DNA from 3 places in the Calorimonas adulescens genome. Region 1 is predicted to be linked to each of the others. Evidence: riboswitches for the same ligand, from Rfam matches in the RefSeq annotation. Region 1 holds a riboswitch; each other region holds the start of a gene.
The links. A riboswitch is a leader RNA that binds a small molecule or an ion and turns the genes downstream of it on or off. The one in region 1 is predicted to bind S-adenosylmethionine.
Positions count from the first base shown of each region.

Region 2: another riboswitch for S-adenosylmethionine. It lies ahead of FWJ32_RS09560 (MetQ/NlpA family ABC transporter substrate-binding protein); the one in region 1 lies ahead of metK (methionine adenosyltransferase).
Region 3: another riboswitch for S-adenosylmethionine. It lies ahead of FWJ32_RS08080 (methionine ABC transporter ATP-binding protein); the one in region 1 lies ahead of metK (methionine adenosyltransferase).

Region 1 is NZ_VTPS01000002.1:124,295-129,235, forward strand. It holds gene FWJ32_RS02330 (nickel-dependent lactate racemase family protein) at 1-656, shown strand, start outside; gene metK (methionine adenosyltransferase) at 720-1,916, opposite strand; SAM riboswitch class I at 1,980-2,079, opposite strand; tRNA gene FWJ32_RS02340 (tRNA-Tyr) at 2,171-2,255, opposite strand; tRNA gene FWJ32_RS02345 (tRNA-Thr) at 2,268-2,343, opposite strand; tRNA gene FWJ32_RS02350 (tRNA-Val) at 2,351-2,426, opposite strand; tRNA gene FWJ32_RS02355 (tRNA-Glu) at 2,434-2,508, opposite strand; tRNA gene FWJ32_RS02360 (tRNA-Pro) at 2,520-2,595, opposite strand; gene FWJ32_RS02365 (phosphodiester glycosidase family protein) at 2,835-4,941, shown strand, end outside.
Region 2 is NZ_VTPS01000014.1:56,897-61,837, reverse strand. It holds gene FWJ32_RS09565 (hypothetical protein) at 1-1,018, shown strand, start outside; gene FWJ32_RS13725 (hypothetical protein) at 1,051-1,185, shown strand; SAM riboswitch class I at 1,300-1,405, shown strand; gene FWJ32_RS09560 (MetQ/NlpA family ABC transporter substrate-binding protein) at 1,588-2,421, shown strand; gene FWJ32_RS09555 (iron-containing alcohol dehydrogenase family protein) at 2,433-3,533, shown strand; gene FWJ32_RS09550 (aminotransferase class I/II-fold pyridoxal phosphate-dependent enzyme) at 3,536-4,711, shown strand; gene FWJ32_RS09545 (patatin-like phospholipase family protein) at 4,665-4,941, opposite strand, start outside.
Region 3 is NZ_VTPS01000011.1:19,533-24,473, reverse strand. It holds gene pcrA (DNA helicase PcrA) at 1-242, opposite strand, end outside; gene FWJ32_RS08090 (YerC/YecD family TrpR-related protein) at 282-584, opposite strand; gene hutH (histidine ammonia-lyase) at 726-2,255, opposite strand; SAM riboswitch class I at 2,542-2,643, shown strand; gene FWJ32_RS08080 (methionine ABC transporter ATP-binding protein) at 2,704-3,702, shown strand; gene FWJ32_RS08075 (methionine ABC transporter permease) at 3,699-4,361, shown strand; gene FWJ32_RS08070 (MetQ/NlpA family ABC transporter substrate-binding protein) at 4,367-4,941, shown strand, end outside.

The DNA.
Region 1 (4,941 bases):
GGATTGATCCAAGAGTCGGTACGGGAAAACTGGAAGATAATCCCTTAAATATGGATATGGTTGAGGCTATGAATATGGTAGCCCCCATTTTCCTCATCAATCTCGTTGTTGATGGTGACGGCAAAACAATCGGTATCTTCTGTGGCGACCCCTATGCGGCATGGTATGAAGGGTGCAAATTTGCCGACGACGCCTTTTCAATAAATATAGATAAACCATCTGACCTTACAATCGTTTCGTGCGGCGGTTATCCCAAGGATATAAATCTGTACCAGGCTACCAAGTCACTTTTCAATGCGGCAGCGGCTACTAAAGATGGGGGAAATATAGTATTTCTGGCGGAGTGTATAGAAGGCGGCGGCAGTGATAAATTTTATGGATGGGGCAAATATCTTCCTTTTGATAACCTTGAGAAAGAATTACGCAAACACTTTACTATAGAGGGCTATATATTTTACTATGCGGTTTATATAGCCCAAAAATACAGTGTTTATCTCATGTCAAAAGATCCGGATGAAACAGTAAAAGACATGGGGTTCATAACAGTGGACAATATAAACGATACGATTTGTAATATAGTCAATAAAAAGCCTATAAACAGCATATATATTATGCCTTATGGTTCCACAACCATACCCAAAATAACAGATAAATGATACCACCTTGAAAATAAAAAAGATACATGCTGCACCTTTATAAAAAATCTGGTATAGCTGTTGCTATACCAGATTTTTTATTGATACCTGTTCTCTTAACTCTTCTGCCTTATCTGTCTTTTCCCATGAGAGGTCAAGATCTGTCCTACCAAAATGGCCATAGGCTGCCGTCTGTCTGTAAATTGGTTTTCTTAAGTCAAGTTTATCTATAATTGCTGCTGGTCTGAGGTCAAAATTATTATTTATCAGTTCAATAATTTTATCATCCGGTATTCTTCCCGTGCCAAAGGTATCGACCCTTATGGATATTGGCCTGGCCACACCTATTGCATACGCCAGTTCCACCTCGCACTTATCTGCTATACCTGCAGCGACAATATTCTTAGCCACATATCTGGCCGCATAACTGGCTGACCTGTCTACCTTTGTGGGGTCTTTCCCGGAGAAGGCCCCGCCGCCATGTCTTGCATATCCACCATAGGTGTCTACAATAATCTTACGCCCGGTAAGTCCTGAGTCACCTTGAGGGCCACCCACGGTAAACCTGCCCGTTGGATTTATATAGTATTTTGTGTTATCGTCTAAGAACTCCGCCGGAATGACAGGTTTTATGACATATTCTATGATATCTTTTTCTATAGTATCATGGTCCACCTCTGGATGATGCTGTGCCGAAACCACAATAGTATCAACCCTCACTGGTTTATCACCATCATACTCAATGGTCACCTGAGTTTTGCCATCCGGCCTGAGATATGGAATAGTCCCATCCTTTCTAACCTCCGCCAATCTCTTCGCCAGCTTATTGGCAAAGGAAATTGGCATGGGCATGAGTTCCGGGGTCTCATTACATGCATAGCCAAACATCATCCCCTGGTCGCCTGCACCAATCAGATCATATGTACTGCCCGAATATCCCCTCTTCACTTCCAGAGACTGATTTACCCCCAATGCTATATCTGGTGACTGTTCATCAATTGATGTTATTATGGCACAGGTATCACCGTCAAATCCAAATTTTGCCCTTGTGTATCCAATCTCTCTTATTGTCTGGCGAGCTATCTTAGGTATATCAACATAACACTGGGTTGTTATCTCCCCCATAACCAGCACCAGCCCTGTTATAGTAGCCACTTCACAGGCAACTCTGGCATCGGGGTCTTGAGCTATAATCGCATCCAGCACAGCATCAGCTATCTGATCGCATATTTTATCCGGATGCCCTTCTGTAACTGACTCAGAAGTGAATAATTTTTTCATCTTTTTCCTCCTTTAAAATTACATAATAAAACCTCTTCCAAAAGAAGAGGCATATTTCCTTTTCCCCCATCTTTCAGAATTATCCATTCTGCAGGAATTAGCACCATGCAAAGCTGGTTGCCGGGTTTCACAGGGCCTGTCCCTCCGCCACTCTTGATAAGAGAATCTTATCTATTCAATTTACTATGTAATGATAGCATAAATTACTCTTTAAGTCAAACATAAACAATAAAAAGCCTCTGCAGGCTTTTGTATGGTGGAGGGAGATGGATTCGAACCATCGAAGGCCGCGCCAACAGATTTACAGTCTGCCCCCTTTAGCCACTTGGGTATCCCTCCACATTATTCAACTGGAGCTGGCGATAGGACTTGAACCTACAACCCGCTGATTACAAATCAGCTGCTCTGCCGATTGAGCTACGCCAGCATATATATGGTGGGCGCAACAGGGCTCGAACCTGTGACCCCCTGCTTGTAAGGCAGGTGCTCTCCCAGCTGAGCTATGTGCCCATACTACTGGTGACCCCGAGGGGATTCGAACCCCTGTTACCGCCGTGAAAGGGCGATGTCTTAACCACTTGACCACGGGGTCTCTCTTCACACTGGTCGGGGCGGCGGGACTTGAACCCACGGCCTCATGGTCCCAAACCACGCGCGCTACCAACTGCGCTACGCCCCGCTCACACGGCGTTCATATGACATTGTTTATTATACTTGCATTCCAGAATATGTACAATCATGAAATTTAGCCATATTTCATGATTATGTAGCATTAGCTTAATATATCTAATTAAAACTCATTAAATCTTCGTAAAACATTAAACTGAAATTTGTAACCTAATTGTAATATTAATTTAACCCTTTTTAAACTATCTATGGTTATAATAGTTATATGACAACAGTTTATGAGGTGATGGGATGAAATTCTACAAAAAAATTTATGCCATAATGGTCTCTGTATTATTATTGAATTCCTTTACATCCATAGTGTACGCAAGTGACTATCAAATTATCAATGAAAAGACTCAAAGTGAGGTGCTTTCCGAGGGTGTAACTCATACCACTATAGAAAGATTTACCACCTCTGGTTGGCTTGATATAAATATTCTTGAGGTGGAACTTAATAATAAGGATATAGACATCGATGCCTTATATGGGTCGGAAGGGTTGTCTCAGCCGTCCACTGTGTCTTCTATGGCCAGTGAAGCTGGCAGCGTAGCTGCTATAAACGGCGACTTCTTTGATACAAAATCTGGAAGCCCTATAGGTCAGATTGTATCAGATGGTGTACTTATTTCAGGCCCCCCAGATAAGAGTTTGTATGGTAAATTGAGCAGTTTTAATATCGACAGGGACGGGAACATCTTCTTTGAATATTGGACATATAACTTTAGCGTTTCCTTACCTGACGGTACCTCATTACCCATTGCGTCTTTTAATAAAGCCTCCAGTGGACAATATCTAAGCCTTTATGATTACCACTGGGGCAATACACCCGGAGCCAATGGTAATCCAAACCATACTGAGGTTATTGTCGACAAGGATGGAACAGTGCTGGATGTCAGGCCAAATCAGCCTTCAGTGAAAATCCCGGAAGGAGCGTATGCCCTGGTAAGTAATGGTGATACTTCTCAGCAGCTTTCAATGCTGGTTCCTGGAGATAAACTTGTGATTAACCTTGATACTACCCCTGAATACCACAATCTGAAACTGTCTGTGAGCGGTGGCACAATGCTTGTAAAGGATGGCACCATAGCCCCGATAACCCATGATCCCGTACCAAAGCCGACAGCTCGAACGTCAATTGGTATAAATAGAGAGGGAAATAAATTGTTCCTCGTCACTGTTGATGGCAGAAACGGGAGCTCTATGGGCTTACTGGAGAGTGAAATGGCCCAGCTCATGCTGGATATAGGGGCGTATAATGCGATAAATCTTGATGGCGGCGGTTCTACAACTATGGTGATAAGGCCTTTAGGAGAAAAAAATTATGTTACCGCAAATAAACCTTCAGACGGAAAAGAGAGGCGTGTTGCTGATGCCATAGGTGTATTTAACAATGCTGAAGCCGGAGATGTCAGGGGACTAAAAATCAAGGCTGACAATAACGTGTTCGTCGGTACCCGTGCAAAGATAGGGGTATTTGCCTACGACGAGAAATATAATCCTGTAGATGTGGACATGGCCCGTGTTACATTCAATGTAAGTAATGTAAAGGGCAAGTTTGAGGACAACAGTTTTATTCCGCAATCGCCTGGCCAGGCCGTCATCACTGTGAAATATAAAGGTGTTTCTGAAGAATTTAATATAAACGTCCTGGACAAGCCAATAATCTTAAAGTCAAATATATCAACAATAACCACAGACTATAATACAAAGACAGAGATTAAGATATACGGCAAGGATAAAGACGGTTATACAGCAACCATAGACCCTGCTGATATTGAATGGACTATCTATGGCAACGTCGGAAAAATAGAAGATGGCATTTTTACTTCAGGTACTTTAAATGCTTCAGGATATATAAGAGCCGAGTTTGATGGGACATATATCAATATACCGGTAACAGTCGGCAATGCACCACAGACTACTGATGTACCAGACAATATCCGTCTTGAGGATGTGGACCCATATAACAAAAAGATCAATGTAAATAATGACATGAACTCTTACAACATATTTGTTTATGGCGATACCAGCACCAGCACTTTGCTCCAAACCCTGATGCTTTCAAAGGCTGTAGATAAAGCTAACGAGACATCATCTTTTGCCGTGTTTATGGGGAAGAACGCTAAAAAGTTTAACAACTTAAAAATCCCATATATAGCAATAGACAGTCCTGGCCTGTATGAATTCAGAAACTCCAGTTTCATAGTCATGGATTCATCAAAAGGAGGACTGAGAGCAACTGATGCCAGCCAGTGGTTTGCTCTAAAGGACTATTTAAAGAACGCAAATGGTGAAAATATATTTCTTGTTTTAAATACACCTGTTTGGGGAAGCAGTGGATTTACAGACCAAAGAG
Region 2 (4,941 bases), on a different contig from region 1:
ACAGGCAGGAGAGATGGCGCCCGGCAGGAAAGGCGGGCAAGCGGGATTTGGTCTTTTTGATCCAGCAGGTCGCGGCGATAGAGCTGGTGGCCAGTACAATATTGATGAACTTACGAAAGACCTTGTGGAGCAGGGGATTATAACCCAGGAAACTGCTGATAAATTAACCTCCTTCATGGATGAAAAGGATGCCGAAAGAAAGACAGAAATGGAAAAGCTTCAAAATATGACGGAAGAAGAACGTAAGGCATACCTTGAGAACAAAAAGAGTTCAGAAACAGACACTAAAAGTGACTTTTGGTCAGAGGCTGTTGATGAGGGAATCTTGACTCAAGAACAGGTAGACAGTATTAAGGCATATATTGAAAAGCAGGCTGAAACGCAGCGCCAGCAACAGCAAAAAGAAGAGCTGGATAATCTCGTGAGTGCGGGGCTGATAACGCAGGAACAGGAAGAAAAGATAATTGAGTACTATAATAATCAAGAAGAAGCCCGCAAGGCAGAGATGGAAAAGATAAAAGACATGACGGAGGAAGAGCGCAAGGCTTATCTTGAAAGCCAAAGGGACTCCAATTCCGGAACAAAGCTGGATCCTATGAAGGGACTGGTTGAAGCGGGTATCCTCACACAGGAGGAGGCCGATGCCATAAGTAAATATCTGCAAGAACAAATGGAGGCAAAGATGGAGCAGGCTCAGGCTGCAAGACAGGAAGAAATCGAAAAACAACTGGACAGCCTTGTGTCTGCAGGGACTATTACGCAGGATCAAAAAGAGAAGATATTGGCGTATTTAAATGAACAGGAGGAAACCCGCAAGGCAGAGATGGAGAAGATAAAAAATATGACGGAGGAAGAGCGCAAGGCTTATCTTGAAAGCAAGAAAGATACCAAACCTGAGGATGGGACGTCTGTGACTCCTTTACAAAAACTTGTTGACGATGGGACACTCACTCAGGATCAGGCTCAGGCCGTTGTGAAAGCGCTGTTTCCAAATGTAGAAAAGAACACCTCAAATTAAATGGGTTTCAATAGATTCAAGTAGTTCTTAAATTGATTCAGATGCCTGATGCCAGACAGAGAAGCAGAGAGGCAGGCAAGGGATATGGGAATAACTCGCAGGGGAATGGTACTCAGGAGACAAATGGGCAAAATCAAATGGAAAAGCCAGTGCTGGAGTATACGTGAGAAAGTAGAACCATTTCGATTCCAGAGGGGGCTTCAATCACTACTCTAAAAATTTGACTATTGACACCCTTGTTTTAGCGTGGTAATATAAGAACTAACTTAATAAAGATAAGACTCTTATCGAGAGTGGTGGAGGGACTGGCCCGATGAAACCCGGCAACCCCCTTTGTGGGAAGGTGCCAAATCCTGCAGAACTTTAATGTGTTCTGGGAGATAAGGGGAAGGTGACTTCTTCTGATTTTCCAGGAGAAGTTTTTTTATACTTAGAATGGAGGTGAGAAGTACTTAAAAATTTAATATGATGCAACGATAGAGTATCACGGTTAGATACAGAAGGGTGGATGTTGGCGACATGTTATCTGGCTTATTAGCAGCAGGAAAGCATTAAATGGAGGGATGAAATTGAAAAAGCTTATTGTATTATTGGTTTCAGTTTTACTGGTGTTAAGTCTTGCAGCATGTGGAAGCACTACTCAAAGCAGCAGTGCTCAGGGAACTCATGATGGAGATGTAACTAAAATAAAGGTAGGTGTTACCGCAGGGCCCCATGAGGAGGTATTGGAGCAGGTTAAAGAGATATTGAAAGATGAGGGCATTGATGTGGAGATAGTTACATTTACAGATTACGTACAGCCTAATATACAGTTATCAGAGGGGGCTCTGGATGCCAATAGTTTCCAGCATCAGCCGTTTTTTGATGACTTTGTTAAGGAGAGAAACATAACAAATCTTACAACGATAGGTAAGACTATGATATTTCCCATGGGCATATATTCTAACAAGATAAAAGACATGAAAGACCTTCCGGAAAACGGCACTGTATCTGTGCCCAATGATGCCACCAACGAGGGCAGGGCTCTTCTTTTGCTTCAGTCGGCGGGGGTGATAAAGCTTAAGGATGATGCAGGGCTTACCGCTACACCTTTAGATATTGTGGAAAATCCCAAGAATATCAAGATAGTGGAAATTGATGCGGCACAGACGGTGAGGTCTCTGGAGGATGTAGACGCAGCAGCCATAAACACCAACTATGCAGTTGAGATGGGTTTCAACCCCGTAAAGGATTCTATATTTATTGAGGGGCCGAATTCACCATATGCCAATGTTATAGCTGTGAGGAAAGAGGATGCAGATAAGGAGGTTTTCAAAAAGCTTTTGGAGGCGTATCATGATCCCAGGATAAAGGAATTTGTTGATAAGAAGTACCAGGGCTCAGTAGTTATGGTGGAAGAATAGGGGGAATGATGATGCATTTGGTTATGGGTTCACCAAACAGGTATATACAGTATGCAGGCATTATAAAGGATGCAGGAGACTATATAAAGGACTTTGGGAAGAGAGCGCTGGTTGTTGGGGGACATACAGCCCTCTCGGTGACATCTGATAGTCTCACAGCATCCCTTACAAAGAATAATATAGACTACATTGTTACTGAATTCAAGGGTGAGGTTACACAGGATGAGATTGACAGGGTCGGAACGATAGCTGCTGAAAACAACCGAGATGTGATAATTGGCGTTGGTGGTGGAAAGGCCATAGATACGGCTAAAGCAGCCGCAAATAAAATAGGGGTACGCCTTGTAACCATACCTACCATTGCTGCCACCTGTGCCTCATGGACTCCGCTGTCTGTGATATACAATGATGAACACGAGTTTTTAAGGTATACTGTGTTCAGGGACAGCCCATCTCTCGTGCTGGTCGATACCAAGGTGATAGCCGAGTCGCCGGCCAGATACTTTGCAGCAGGTATATCTGATACCCTGGTGAAGGGATATGAGGCTGCGGCTTCATCAAAGGGGAAGTATATAAATGTACCAACACGGGCTGCCCTGAGTATGGCTGATCTGTGCACGGAGACACTTTTTGAATATGGAAGGCAAGCATATGAGGATGTAAAGGGAAACAGGGTAAGTGAGGCCGTGGAAAAGACCATAGATGCCATCATTGCCTTGAGTGGCATGGTGGGAGGACTCGGGAGTGATAACTGCAGGATTGCTGCCGCTCATGCTATACATAACGGCTTTACAATCCTTCCCGAGGTTCATGGGTTCAATCACGGAGAGAAGATTGCTTTTTCCACACTGGTACAGTTATGCCTGGAAAACTATCCTGACACTGAATTTGAGAGGGTAACAAACTTCCTCCACTCCATAGACCAGCCGGTTACCCTCAGTATGTTGAATCTGGAGGGCATAGAGAATGATAGGTTAGAGAAGGTTGCCCGGAGGGCCTGCGCGCCTCAGGAGTCTACGCATAATATGTATTTTGAGGTGACACCGGAGGATGTGGTGAGGGCAATCATTGAAGCAGATAGGAAGGCAACCGCTTTGATAAGAGGTGTTTAATTGTGAAATTGTCTAAAAGGTTTGATGCTGTTCCGGATAATATATTCACATTTTTGGATGGCCAGGCCATGAAAAAGCGTGAGGCAGGGTTGAGGGTCATAGACCTGGGCAAGGGCAGCCCTGACCTTACACCTCCCGGCCATATAATACAAAAGATGATAGATGAATTAAAAAGGAACGAGGTTCATACCTATCCACCCTTTCTTGCCATACCTTCTCTCAAGAGAGCAGTTATAGACTATTACTGGTTGAATCATGGTGTGTCACTTGAGGAGGATGAGGTAGCTTTAGTACCGGGCACAAAGACGGGTATACACATGGTCTCTCAGGCAATTCTTGACGCCGGTGATGCGGCTCTTGTGCCAGATCCTGGATATCCAGACTATATAAGCGGTATAAGGCTGGCAGGTGGTATAGATGTTCCGTATCCGCTGGATAAAGACTATCTGCCGGACCTAGGTAAAATAAAATATGAAATATCAAAAAACGCCCGATTGATTTTTGTCAACTATCCGTCCAACCCAATCTCTGCTGTGGCGGATATTGAGGTATTTAAGGAAATAAAGGGGTTTACACAGAGACGTGGACTTGTAGTTGTAAGCGATATTGCCTATGGGCCTATTACCTTTGATAATAAAAGGAGTCCCAGCTTCCTCGAGGTGGACGGGGCAAAGGACATAGGAGTTGAACTGTTTTCACTGTCTAAGATATACAGTATGGCCGGCTGGAGGGTAGGATTTGTGGTGGGAAACAGGGAACTTGTCAAGGCGGTTGAGAGTCTTACAGTGCAGTATTTTGCGGGTGTGTTTTTACCTGTCCAGGAGGCCGCCGTAAGTGCACTGAAAAGTCCATATGAGGAGATACAGAAGGTGGTAAGTATATACCAGGACAGAAAGGAGGTCTTTACAGGGGTTTTGAAGAGTCATGGAGTAGAATTTTTCAACCCTGGGGGGACTATTTACGTGTGGTACAAGATACCGGATGATGCTAGCAGCATGACGTATGCCGCTGAGCTTCTGGACTCAAAGGGTGTGATTGTTGCGCCAGGTATAGGGTTTGGGAGGGGTGGAGAAGGATATGCCAGGGTTTCCCTGACCAAGGATGTGGGGATATTAGAAGAGGCTGCTGGACTTATTGGTTCTTTTCAAGAAGAGAAAACACGGCGGGGTCGACTTTAGAAAGGAAATCTTCCGTGGTCTCTTCACCTATCTTTATACAGTCCGCTGCCTTCTCAAATTGGTTTGGCCTTATGGCGCTTACATCAGGTTTTATTATCAGGTCAGCCTTAATGGGGTTTAACTCATGCAGTTTCTTTTGCATGGTGTCTATGGACAACAGTATTATCTCAAATAGATTGGTTGGTTTTGAGTTGGTGAATGAAAAGCCAACGTCTACTGCAATGGTCAGG
Region 3 (4,941 bases), on a different contig from region 1:
TTTTTCACTGATGCATTAAGCAGCTTTTCCACCCTGTCCTTCATCTCACTGGCGGCCTTGTTGGTAAATGTTATAGCCAATATATTGTATGGTGACACTTTCTTTACGTTTATCAGATAAGCAATCCTATGAGTCAAAACTCTCGTTTTTCCACTCCCTGCCCCTGCAATAATTAAAAGTGGTCCATCAGTAGTAGTCACTGCTTCCTTCTGCGGGCCGTTTAACCCTTCTAAAATATCCATAAGACTCACCTCAACAAAAAACCTGAGGTTACCCCCAGGTCAGCTTTTCTTTTTTTGCTCTAACCTGTCTAATATAATATTATAACCGTCTGAGCCATAATTCAAATACCTATTTACCCTGCTTATGGTAGCCGTACTTGCCCCTGTTTTATCTGCTATCTCCACGTAGGTCTTTTTTTCTCTGAGCATTTTTGCAACCTGCCATCTCTGTGCCATCTCTTTGATTTCATTTATCGTGCATAAATCCTCAAAAAATCTGTAACATTCCTCCACATCTTTAAGCTCCAGTATAGCCTCAAAAAGCTCATCCACAGCCTCACTCTTGAGTTTTGATTCATACATGGTTTTCCCTCCTTGAAAATATTATACAGAAAATTCATTAAAACTTCAATAGGCTAAAGCAAAATGTTTTAAAAATAATTGGGTAATCCCCAATCAGACCAGCCGCTCGCAGGAGCATTGTGATTATACATACTGTTAATTCTAATTTAATGAACCAATCTCCCCCTCCACTGTTTCAATGAGTTCACCGGTCTTAATAAGCATCGCACAGTCCTCAATATGTCTGTACATCAATTCATCTCTTTCAATAAACGGTATCCTTGACCTGATAAGCCTGTACGCAGCTCCTGTACCCTTCCCAGGCGACCCTCCATCTCTTAAGTCTATCGCCTGAGCGGAAGACATAAGTTCTATCGCAATAACATTAATTGCATTTTCTAATATTTCCCTTGTCTTTCTGGCTGCTATTGTCCCCATACTTACATGATCCTCCTGATTGGCAGAGGATGGTATAGAGTCTACACTGGCTGGATGAGATAAGACCTTATTTTCAGACACCAGCGATGCTGCCACATATTGAGGAATCATGAATCCGGAATTTAAACCGCCTTCCCTTGTAAGGAAACCGGGCAGACCATTGCTTAAATTTGAGTCAACCAGTTTTGCTATCCGCCTTTCAGATATATCAGCGAGTTCAGATATTGCTATCCCAAGAAAGTCCATGGCAAGAGCAATCGGCTGACCATGGAAATTTCCTCCTGATATTACTATATAATCCTCAGAAAAGATCAGTGGGTTATCTGTAACGGAGTTCAGCTCTGTCTCTACTATTCCTTTGACATAATCAATTGCATCCTTAGATGCCCCATGTACCTGAGGTATACATCTGATGGTATACGAATCCTGCACCCTTATTTCTCCCTGTCTTGTAATAAGGCTACTTCCCTCTGTAAGAATGCGAATATTTCTTGCTGTTTTTAGCTGGCCGGCATGTGGCCGGAGCATATGAACCCTTTCATCAAAGGCGTCCTTTATGCCTCTTAAGGCTTCCATAGAAAGTGCTCCGGCTATATCCGCAGCTTTACTTAAGTTCATGGCATCATGTATGGCTAAAGCTCCTATAGCCGTCATTACAGGTGTTCCGTTTATGAGGGCCAGGCCTTCCTTTGAAACTAATTTTACCGGTTTTATACCAGCTAACCTCATAGCCTCTCCGCCAGGCATACGTTTTCCCCGGAAATATGCCTCTCCCTCACCTATGATGACCAGCGCCATATGGGCAAGAGGAGCAAGATCTCCACTGGCCCCCAGGGAACCTTTTGAAGGCATAACAGGTATAACATCCCTGTTGAGCATTTCTACCAGAGTATTTAAAGTCTGTAACCTAATGCCTGAATATCCTTTTGCAAGCGTATTTGCTCTGAGCAGCATCACAGCCCTTACTACCTCTATTGGAAGGGGATCTCCTACACCACATGAATGACTTCTTATAAGGTTGTACTGTAACTCCGTTGCCTCATTCATCGATATGGTAACATCAGCAAACCTGCCAAACCCCGTGGTGATGCCGTACTCAACCCTGTTCTCACTCACGTAGCTGTCTACTAGTTCCCTTGCTCTATCTATTTTAACACATGCCTCTTCGGCTAACCTTACGGTTATATTGCCCTTAGAAACATTATAAACATCATCTACAGTAAGGCCATTACCGTCAATATACAATTCTGACATCCGTCTGCCCCCTACTATTTATTTAGATTAATATATTCGATAAAAAAACAGCAAATCCTTCTTTTATGCAAAAATTTTATATAATAGCTTTATGCTATTAGTACCTATTTACAGGTATATTTGGGCAGTACGTTATCGTGCTAAAGTATCATTATGAAATAAGTTTATGTATTTTATGCAATTGCAAATATAATTCAACATGCATTTTAATCATAAATAAAAAATTTGTGTTGACTTCCTGTACAAATTCAAATATACTCAATGTATAAATTGAATATGTTAAGCACTCTTATCAAGAGAGGTGGAGGGACTGGCCCGATGAAACCCGGCAACCGGCATGTATATGCAATGGTGCCAACTCCTGCAGCGCAAAGCTGAGAGATGAGAGAGGCTATTATAGTCCTCTTTCATCGTGTGAAAGAGGATTTTTTATTGGAGGTGTATCTTATTGATTTTAATCAAAAATTTGACCAAGGTATATCGTACAGAAAATGAGAGCATTACAGCACTTAAAAACATTAATCTTGAGATCAATGATGGTGAGATATTTGGAATAATGGGATTGTCAGGAGCTGGTAAATCTTCTCTGATACGCTGCATAAACCGCCTTGAGGAACCCACAGAGGGCACCATCGAGATAAACGGCCAGGATATTATGTCTTTAAATAACAAAGAGCTGCGAGAGATGCGAAAAAAAATAGGGATGATATTTCAACACTTTAATTTACTATCCAATAAGACTGTATACGAAAACATTGCCTTCCCTATGGAAATCAGCGGGGTATCAAAAGACGTGATTGATAAAAGGATTAAGGAGCTCCTGGATATGGTCGGCCTGGCTGATAAAAAAGATTCATATCCGTCTCAGCTCTCTGGCGGACAAAAACAGAGGGTTGGCATAGCCAGGGCATTGGCCAACGGTCCAACACTGCTTTTGTCTGATGAGGCTACCTCAGCCCTTGACCCCCAGACAACCTCGCAGATTTTATCACTTTTAAAGGAAATCAACAAAAGGCTCAACCTCACCATAATAGTTATCACCCATCAGATGGACGTAATAAAAGAGATATGCGACAGGGTTGCCGTCTTAAATGCCGGTGAGCTGGTTGAGGTGGGAAATGTGGTTGATATATTTTCTCAACCGTCTTCTCAGATAACTAAAAAATTCGTAGGCATAGAGGAGGGTATGCCAGATAGCATAATCGATTACGACAGGGGCATGGTAGTCAAGGTACTGTTTATAGGCAAGAGTGCCAGGGAACCTGTAATCTCCCACCTCATAAAGACCTTTGATGTCGATGTAAATATACTCTCAGGAAATATACAGCATATCCATGGTGAAACCATAGGAAACTTAGTCATTGGCCTTGAAGGCCAGGCTGATAAAATTAATAATGCCGTAGAATGGTTAAAAAATCAAGGATTAAAGATAGAGGTGTTGAAATGAATCAGGAAATCATGCGTATTTTGAACTTGCTTCTCCCATCCCTTTGGCAGTCCATATACATGGTTTTTGCATCCACCATATTCTCTCTTATACTGGGTCTGCCTCTGGGTGTACTGCTTGTAATAACGGAAAAGGGAGGCATAATGGAAAAGCCTGCACTCAATAACGTTCTTGGCACTGTTATAAATATACTTCGCTCTTTCCCATTCCTGATATTAATGATAGTCATACTCCCCCTGTCAAGGCTTGTCGTTGGCACCACCATAGGTACAACGGCTACCATTGTCCCTCTTTCTATAGCAGCAACGCCATTTGTTGCCAGGGTAATAGAAAGTTCATTAAAAGAGGTAGACAGGGGTGTAATTGAAGCATCCCTATCCATGGGTGCCACACCATTTCAAATTATAACGAGGGTACTTATTCCAGAGTCACTTCCATCACTTATACTCGGAATTACCCTCACTATAATAAATATTATAGGCTACTCAGCAATGGCAGGAGCTATAGGAGGAGGTGGTCTCGGAGACTTAGCCATCAGGTATGGTTACCAGAGGTATGATACACACGTGCTTATAGCAACGGTAATTGTACTGATTGTAATTGTACAAGTCGTACAAATTGCAGGAAGTTATCTTGCCAAAAAAGTTGATAGGAGGTAAATACAGTGAAGAAAATTTTATTAATCAGCCTTATCTTTATACTGTTAGTCGGCCTTGTAAGCGGCTGTGGCAGTTCAAATACACAGTCCTCAGGTCAACCACAAAATCAACCTGCAGAAACACAAAAAGAAGTAACATTAAGGGTAGGAGCAACACCTGTACCCCATGCAGAGATACTGGAGTTTGTAAAACCAATATTAAAAGAAAAAGGGATAAATCTGGAAATTGTTGAGTTTACTGATTACGTACAACCCAATAAGGCATTGAACGACGGTTCCATTGATGCTAATTTTTTTCAGCACGTACCTTATATGGAGGAGTTTGAGAAAAACAACAATATGAAGCTTGTAGCACTCGTCAAGGTACACGTTGAACCCATGGGTGTATACTCCAAAAAGGTTAAATCGTTGGAAGAACTAAAGGATGGTGCAACCATCTCCATACCCAATGACCCAACCAATGAAGGCAGAGCTCTGCTGTTGCTCCAAAAGAACGGCCTAATAAAACTGAAAGACTCTACCTCATTAACCGCTACCCCTATAGATATAGCAGAAAATCCGAAGAACCTTAAGTTTTCTGA